DNA from 2 places in the Paenibacillus sp. Mc5Re-14 genome. Region 1 is predicted to be linked to the other one. Evidence: riboswitches for the same ligand, from Rfam matches in the RefSeq annotation. Region 1 holds a riboswitch; the other holds the start of a gene.
What was found. Region 1 has a riboswitch for cyclic di-GMP ahead of BN1546_RS09310 (transglutaminase-like domain-containing protein). Riboswitches for the same ligand answer to the same signal wherever they lie in the genome.
Positions count from the first base shown of each region.

Region 1 (3,423 bases):
GGTTCGGCAGTTCCCATTCATAGCCTAAATGGATGGCGGAACCAATATCAATACGGCTATCGGGATTATACACTGCATCAATAACACTTCCAGTAGAATCTGTAAGGGTTAGCTTGGTTAAAATACTTTCTTGAGTTGCCCTAACTTCAGAAGTTGAGCCAGCAGTTGGTTCAGGGACTGGAGCCGGGACAGCAGGTGGGATGTTAATTGGCTCTGAGGGCATTGGATAAACATCGTTAGTCACACTCTGAACCGGATCGGTTCCTGGGGTCACTGGCAGAGTAGAGTCGGGATTTTGTGCATAAGCTTGTGTTGTGCTGAACAAACACTGCAAAAAGAGCAATAGCGCAACCGTTGCTGCATTCCATTTTTTTCTCATACGGTAAACAAATCTCCTATTCTTAAAATACTCTTATTTAACGGCTAATGGTTATTCCTTCGAGGTCGAGAGAACTGTATTTATATATTCATCATTCATTCATATGATGCTATGTTAGCCGCATTAATTACTTGTTCAGAATTTATGAAAATTCATGTTCGGGGATGAACCTCCTCCTTTTGACTCGAAATTAGATAATGGTTGGAAATCTCATTGTCTTCCTGGACTAGAATACATGCCACATCTCAACAATTTCTCAACAAGGATAGAAAAAGAGCCTTGATCATGTGATCAAGGCTCTTCAAGAAATGTAGTTCTATTTTTTCATTTTTTAAAAAATATGAATTAAAAACATTGATATTAATATTGCTTTGTTTTAATGTATTTGGAGGGATCTTTGACCATTTCGAATTTCTGTTTACCCATATACAGTGCTGCATCTACTGTAGTGTCTACGACCACCCACTGATTATCGATGTAGACCTCATTCCAGGCATGATAAGTGTCCACGTAGGAAGATTTGCCCATAACCAGCTTGGTTGGTACATCTACACTTCGTAACATAGCAGCCATCAGTGAAGCATAACCATAACAAATATCTTTTTGAGAGCTTAACGTATGATCAATTTGTGGCAAATAGTCAGTCGTTAAGGCAAAGGCCTGATTGGAGTCATACTTGATATGACTAATTACGTAGTCATAGATTTTTTGCAGCTTCTCGCGATCGGTTGTTGCACCTTGGGTTAACTCACGGGCTTTTTGAATCGCTTGATTAGTACTACTCCAGTTAATATTTTGAATGGAATTAAGATACACTGCCTTGCTATCGTTTAGCTTTAACTCGATCGTATCTTGTCCTATCACTTTATATTGATTACCACTAAGCTGTTCCAAAATACTGATGTTATAGTTCCCATTACCCATTTGGAGAGGAAATACTTCTTCGGATTTCCCGGGTGTTAGATTATAAGAGTATTTTTGTGCATCTTTGGTAACCAAAATCTTGGTTTTAACGTTAGGTTTAACAGGGTAGCGCACACTGACCGTCCCATGATTTACATTGTTTTGATCCAACCATGCAACACTATCAGCAGCGTAAATTGTCGAATTTAAGAGAATTGCGGACAGCATGAAAAATAGGAGAAGTGTGGAAAGTATCATTTTCCCCATAAAAAACTTCCTTTCGGTGGCCAGGCTGCCATCATCAATAGAAGGCCCTATAGCTTTGCGTCCCTGCCTTTCGACAGGTTTGCCATTTCGTATAAAGTTTTCGGGAAAAATAAGCACGACAAAAAGCCACTTCAACCGGTAGCTGGCTGCCATCATACAGAAGGCCCTGTAGCTTTGCGTCCTTGCCTTTCGACAAGTTTGCCATTTATCCTGAATAGCTTGTATTTTTATTCTATCAGTTAGGTACTCTATTAGGCAAGTTTAAATCTCAGATTTTCGCTATTTATCGACAAAGAAAGCTTGCAGATTATACATAAGACCTATTTTATACGGTTTCCCCATTTTTTGCGATAGGAATGAGGCGTTTCTCCAATGTGCTCTTTGAACAGATTGATAAAATGACTTGTGTTGGGAATGCCCACATATTGTGCGATGTCCACAATAGCTACATCACTAGTTTTAAGCCAGCTTTGAGCAGCCGTGATACGAACATTAATAAGATACTCAATAGGGGAAAAACCAATCTGTTTTTTAAAGTTTTTAGCCAGGTTGAACTTGTTTAGACCAAACATTTCTGCTAGCGAATCCAGCGTGATCCGTTCGCAATAGGATTGATCCAGATATTGCTTTACCTTGCGCACCTCTGCAGTCCCATCTGAATTCGCGTTGGGATTGGTGTAGGGGTGCTGTAAAATAATCGTTAACAAGTCAACGATTATCCTGGATGAGAGCAGCTCAGATGATAAGCTTCGTTCTGGCTGTACATGTAATAAGGTGCGCAGCTTGTCCAGTACTGTACTTGAATCCTTTAGTGAGATTACGGGCTTATTGTGTTTATCGAATTGTTCGTAGAAATGGTCAATAAGATTGCCATATAGATTCACACTAATAAACTCCCATGTCTTCTGACAGGAAGTTTTGTACTGTACATATTCTTCGCAATTAATAAAAAGTATATCATGAGGTTTCAATATATAATCCTTGCCCCGGTATTGTAATTCCCCTCTCCCGGACAGAGTAAAAAGGAGCAAAAAAGAGGTGAGCTTTTGCCGTTCCATTACATAAGCATCTGTTTTGAAATAGCCTATTTCCTGTATATAAAAGAGGGATTTTTTAGCAAAAGCAGAGGGTGTACATATAATTGCAACTGGATCATCGCTCCAGACATACTGGGCATTTTTTTGGTTTGTTGTCATATCCAATTCCTTTACAAAAGAACAATTTTAGTAAGACAATTGTAGTTTGTTTCATGAATATCCTTTTAGAACCGGAGTTCCCATTTACAAAGGTTATTTTATCACATTAAAGTATATTCATGTATCGATTTGAGGCTATACATTATATAACAAAATTAACCAGAAAGCACCTATTTGAAAAGGATAGGGTCCTTCTGGAATTCATTCCTTAAATTGATGTAATAAAGAATGAGGTTGGAAATAAATAATTTCCTCAATGAATATATCGTAATCTTGCAATTCCACTTTTTGAGGCATATATCCTTTAGGTTTCAGGAAAAATGGGACTATATTTCGACAAAATGATTCAAAGGGCTCATTTTGTTAGGAAATAGTTGTAACTTAATTGTTGTGATTTTGTTCACGAAAATGTATGGATAAGTGTGGTTATGCGAACTCAATTTAAGCTAATGTGCAAATTTTAAATATCATGCAATTTGTTGACAATAGAGTATGGTTACCTTTGGTATCTGCACAGGCAATGATATGATGGTACTACAGATGTAATGAAACAAATTTTACAGTTAGTTTGGAGGACTACATGATGGGAAAAACAAAAAACACAAAAACCGCAGCAGCTTGGTCACTTGTTATGATGGGAGCGGGCTTTGCTGCTACGTTACCTTTTCAACAATTTGG
Region 1 covers NZ_CVPD01000001.1:2,043,648-2,047,070, reverse strand. The annotation lists gene BN1546_RS09315 (LPXTG cell wall anchor domain-containing protein) at 1-379, opposite strand, end outside; gene BN1546_RS09310 (transglutaminase-like domain-containing protein) at 740-1,549, opposite strand; cyclic di-GMP riboswitch class I at 1,562-1,643, opposite strand; cyclic di-GMP riboswitch class I at 1,684-1,762, opposite strand; gene BN1546_RS09305 (helix-turn-helix transcriptional regulator) at 1,870-2,745, opposite strand; gene BN1546_RS09300 (DUF445 domain-containing protein) at 3,329-3,423, shown strand, end outside.

Region 2 (3,423 bases), 890 kb from region 1:
CCCAGTACCGGATACCCCGGCAATCTGAATAATTCCAGACAGCTGGTGATTTGAAAAGACAGCCATCTGCGGCACCGCTTTGCCCGCATCCAAAATCCGAACACGGAATATCATACCATTGGGAGGAACCTGATTCAGTTTATACTGAAGTGACAGTTCTGGATTCGTGGATGCATTCAAACCTGGAGGAATATCACCACTGCTGAGCAATACCGGAACTGTTGTACTCTCTGCTTCCGACAACGCCGAGAATGTTCCTTTAGCAGAGGATTCAGTAGAAGCTGCTGCTGCAGAAATTTCGATATTATCCCTACCGACTACTCCTTTAAATTCCGCTGAAGAGTCATCCCTCTGGCCCAGCTTCCATACTGGACTGGCCGCCGCTACCTTATCCGTCTGCAATTCTGCACTTTTTGAAGGCGTGTATATAAACCAAGCGATCATGGCTAGAGCTGCGACACCTAGTAATCCGGATAATACGACCGTATACCTATGGGTCAACCATTTTTTCATCATATGATACACCCTCTCTCCTCAAAATTTATGACCGGGAAAGAGTATCTATCAAGGAAGAAACAAAGCGTTTCCGGGAACCACCGCTTTCGCTTCATGCTGACTTTCCCACATCAGACGAGCCATCGCATCGCCTTTTTCATCATAGTATTCCACTTTTAGATCTACCATTTTACCTGCTTCCAAAGCAATACTGCCTTTACGCTCTGTCCAGCTTTGTTTGAACCAACTGTCAATCACCAGCTTGCCGTCTACCCATACGCGAATACCATCATCGGATATAGTTGTAAATGTATAGGTCTCGCTGTATTGTGGTTTGATTTTACCTGTCCAGCGAACCGAGAACTGGTCGGCATTTACCTTGGGATCAGCAGCAACGGCGCGCCAGTTATAATCCAGCTTGCTGTCTGTACGGATCAAAACAGGACTGCCGTTCACATTCATATTGTTGAAATATTCGCCCCGCAGCCCGTTCACATAGACTACATCAGGAACAGAAGGAGGAGTCGGAGCTGGGGGTACGATTACTACTGGCGGAACCGGGATAGGCTCACTTTGTCCCTCATCCGGTAAAGTCGGCACATCTGCCCCAGGTTGTTGGATTGCTGCCAGCCCATTTTTCACATCATCCCGTGTCAAACTCCTCGAATCGTTCATATAATCCTGTATTTGATTGGTTGTGTTATTCTCAGTCAGCATCTTGCCCCAAGTCATGGAATACACCCATTTGGGCTGTGCCTGCAACACCTCAGAGCTAGGCATCTCACCATGCTCGCCAATGGCAATCGGCTTATTCCGTGCCAGTCCGAGCAGTCCTTCATAATGACTTTGCTTAAAATCATTATTGTAGATGTCTACTGCCAAGATATCCACTTTGTCATCCCCCGGATATTTCGGGGTATACGGGACAGTATAGGAATTGGGAGCATTGGGACTCCACACCCACAGCAGATTGTTCAACTGATGCGTGTTTACAAAACGGTCGTACATGATATTCCATAGCTGATTGAAATTGTTTTTGTTTCCCCACCAGAACCAGTCACCATTCATTTCATGATAAGGTCTCCACAATACTGGAACCCCTGCATCACGAAGCTGCTTTAACGATACAGCGACCTTATCCAGATCGGCAATGAGGAGGTTATACTGCGTAGTGCCTGGTGTCACGTATTTATTGAACTCCGCCTGACTTACTTTCGCCTGCACATTGGCCCAAGTCAGCGGTCTACCCGGCAACGCTTCATGAAAAGTCATCGTCACAATGCCACCGGCTCTGCTCCAACGAATAGCGCTATCGACGACATTTTTACGTTGTGCTGCTTCTGTAGCGTCGGATTGACCAGAGATGGCTCCCATCTCATAGCCGTGCAGACCCACATACGCCTGGCTGATTTTTTGGACCTTGTTGCTTAATTCATCTGGACTTTCCAAATAATCATGCTGACCAGTGACTGTTTTCTTTCCAGAGATGCTGAGTAAATAATTGTATAGTTCACGGGCCTGAGTAGAAGCGTCCGAATTAACAGGTTGTAATGAAGCGGCATTCACCACAGACAGAAAACCACCAAAACCGACGGGAAACAAAGAAAAAAGCATAACAACGGGGAGTACATGACGTATCAGTCGATACAGAGGAATAAAATTGAATCTCACTTTAGCTCTTCCTTTCGGTAGCCAGGCTGCCATCCTTACGGGAAGGCCCTTTAGCTTTGCGTACCAGTCTTTCGACAGGGCTGCGTTTATCGTTGGAAGGAGTTTGGATTCCTTCTTAACCTAAGTATCGACTTTTTTTTACCAAAATTTAATAGGTCATGTTCATGAATTTACAGGTTTTCGCCCAATTTCGACAGTTTAGGTCATTAATTTTTCATCAAATCTTCTTTTTTACGTTTTTACGCAAATAATTACGAGATAAATTGATGACGAGAAATTTCATTCCAATCCATACAAAAGCGTACAATATCCTCTTCAACCAACTCAGAGCCAGTCTGAACTTCAATCAAATCCACATCGGTTACAGCCAAAATGCTATGCTTCGTCCCTTCAGGGATGCGAACTACGTCACCGGCCTTCACTTTATGCAGCTTCTCATTCAAAATAATTTCCGCTTCGCCGCTAATAATGGTCCAGATTTCACTTCGTTTGAAGTGAAGCTGGTAGCTGATATTTTTACCTTTGTGTACGCGGATTCGTTTGGTCAGTACCTCATTACCCTCGTCATACTTTACATAGTCTACAACCCGATACTGTCCCCAACGACGTTCTTCATACATTGGACGCTGATCATGAGCCTTGAGCACTTCCTTGATGCGTGGACTTTCTGCCTTATTGGTCACAAGAATGCCATCTGGGCTAGCGGCTACAATCAGATCATTCGTTCCAATGATCGCCACAGGAATGTCCAACTCATTAATAAGACTCGTATTGACGCAATCTTCCGTTACTACCCCTCTACCCACTTGCTGATGAGACATCTCTTCTGTGAGTGTATTCCAGGTTCCTAGATCCTTCCAAAAACCATCGTACGGAAGCACCACGATGTCTTTTTCCTTCTCGACTACTTCGTAGTCAAAGCTGATTTTTTCCAGAGACGCATATTGTTTTTGCATTTCTTCATAATTCAGCGGCAGACCCTTGGATGCCAAAATATCCAGCAAATAGCTTAATTTGAATGCAAAAACCCCGCAGTTCCATAGAGCATTGCGTTCCATTAGACGCTCCGCCTGCTCCCGGTCGGGTTTCTCTTGAAAATGGCTCACTTCGCGGTAGCCTGTGCTACCTTGAGTGGCATCGTTTTTCGGAATAATATAACCGTATTTCTCTGAAGGATAGGAAGGGACAACCCCGATTAATGCAAGCTTTCCTTCACTCTCCTGAAGTGTATGTTCGAGTTGGGCTACGGAAGCAAAG
Region 2 covers NZ_CVPD01000001.1:1,154,936-1,158,358, forward strand. The annotation lists gene BN1546_RS05435 (hypothetical protein) at 1-516, opposite strand, end outside; gene BN1546_RS05440 (glycosyl hydrolase) at 565-2,166, opposite strand; cyclic di-GMP riboswitch class I at 2,180-2,261, opposite strand; gene BN1546_RS05445 (sugar phosphate nucleotidyltransferase) at 2,418-3,423, opposite strand, start outside.
Region 2: linked by a shared signal. The riboswitch ahead of BN1546_RS05440 (glycosyl hydrolase) and the one ahead of BN1546_RS09310 (transglutaminase-like domain-containing protein) in region 1 are both predicted to bind cyclic di-GMP.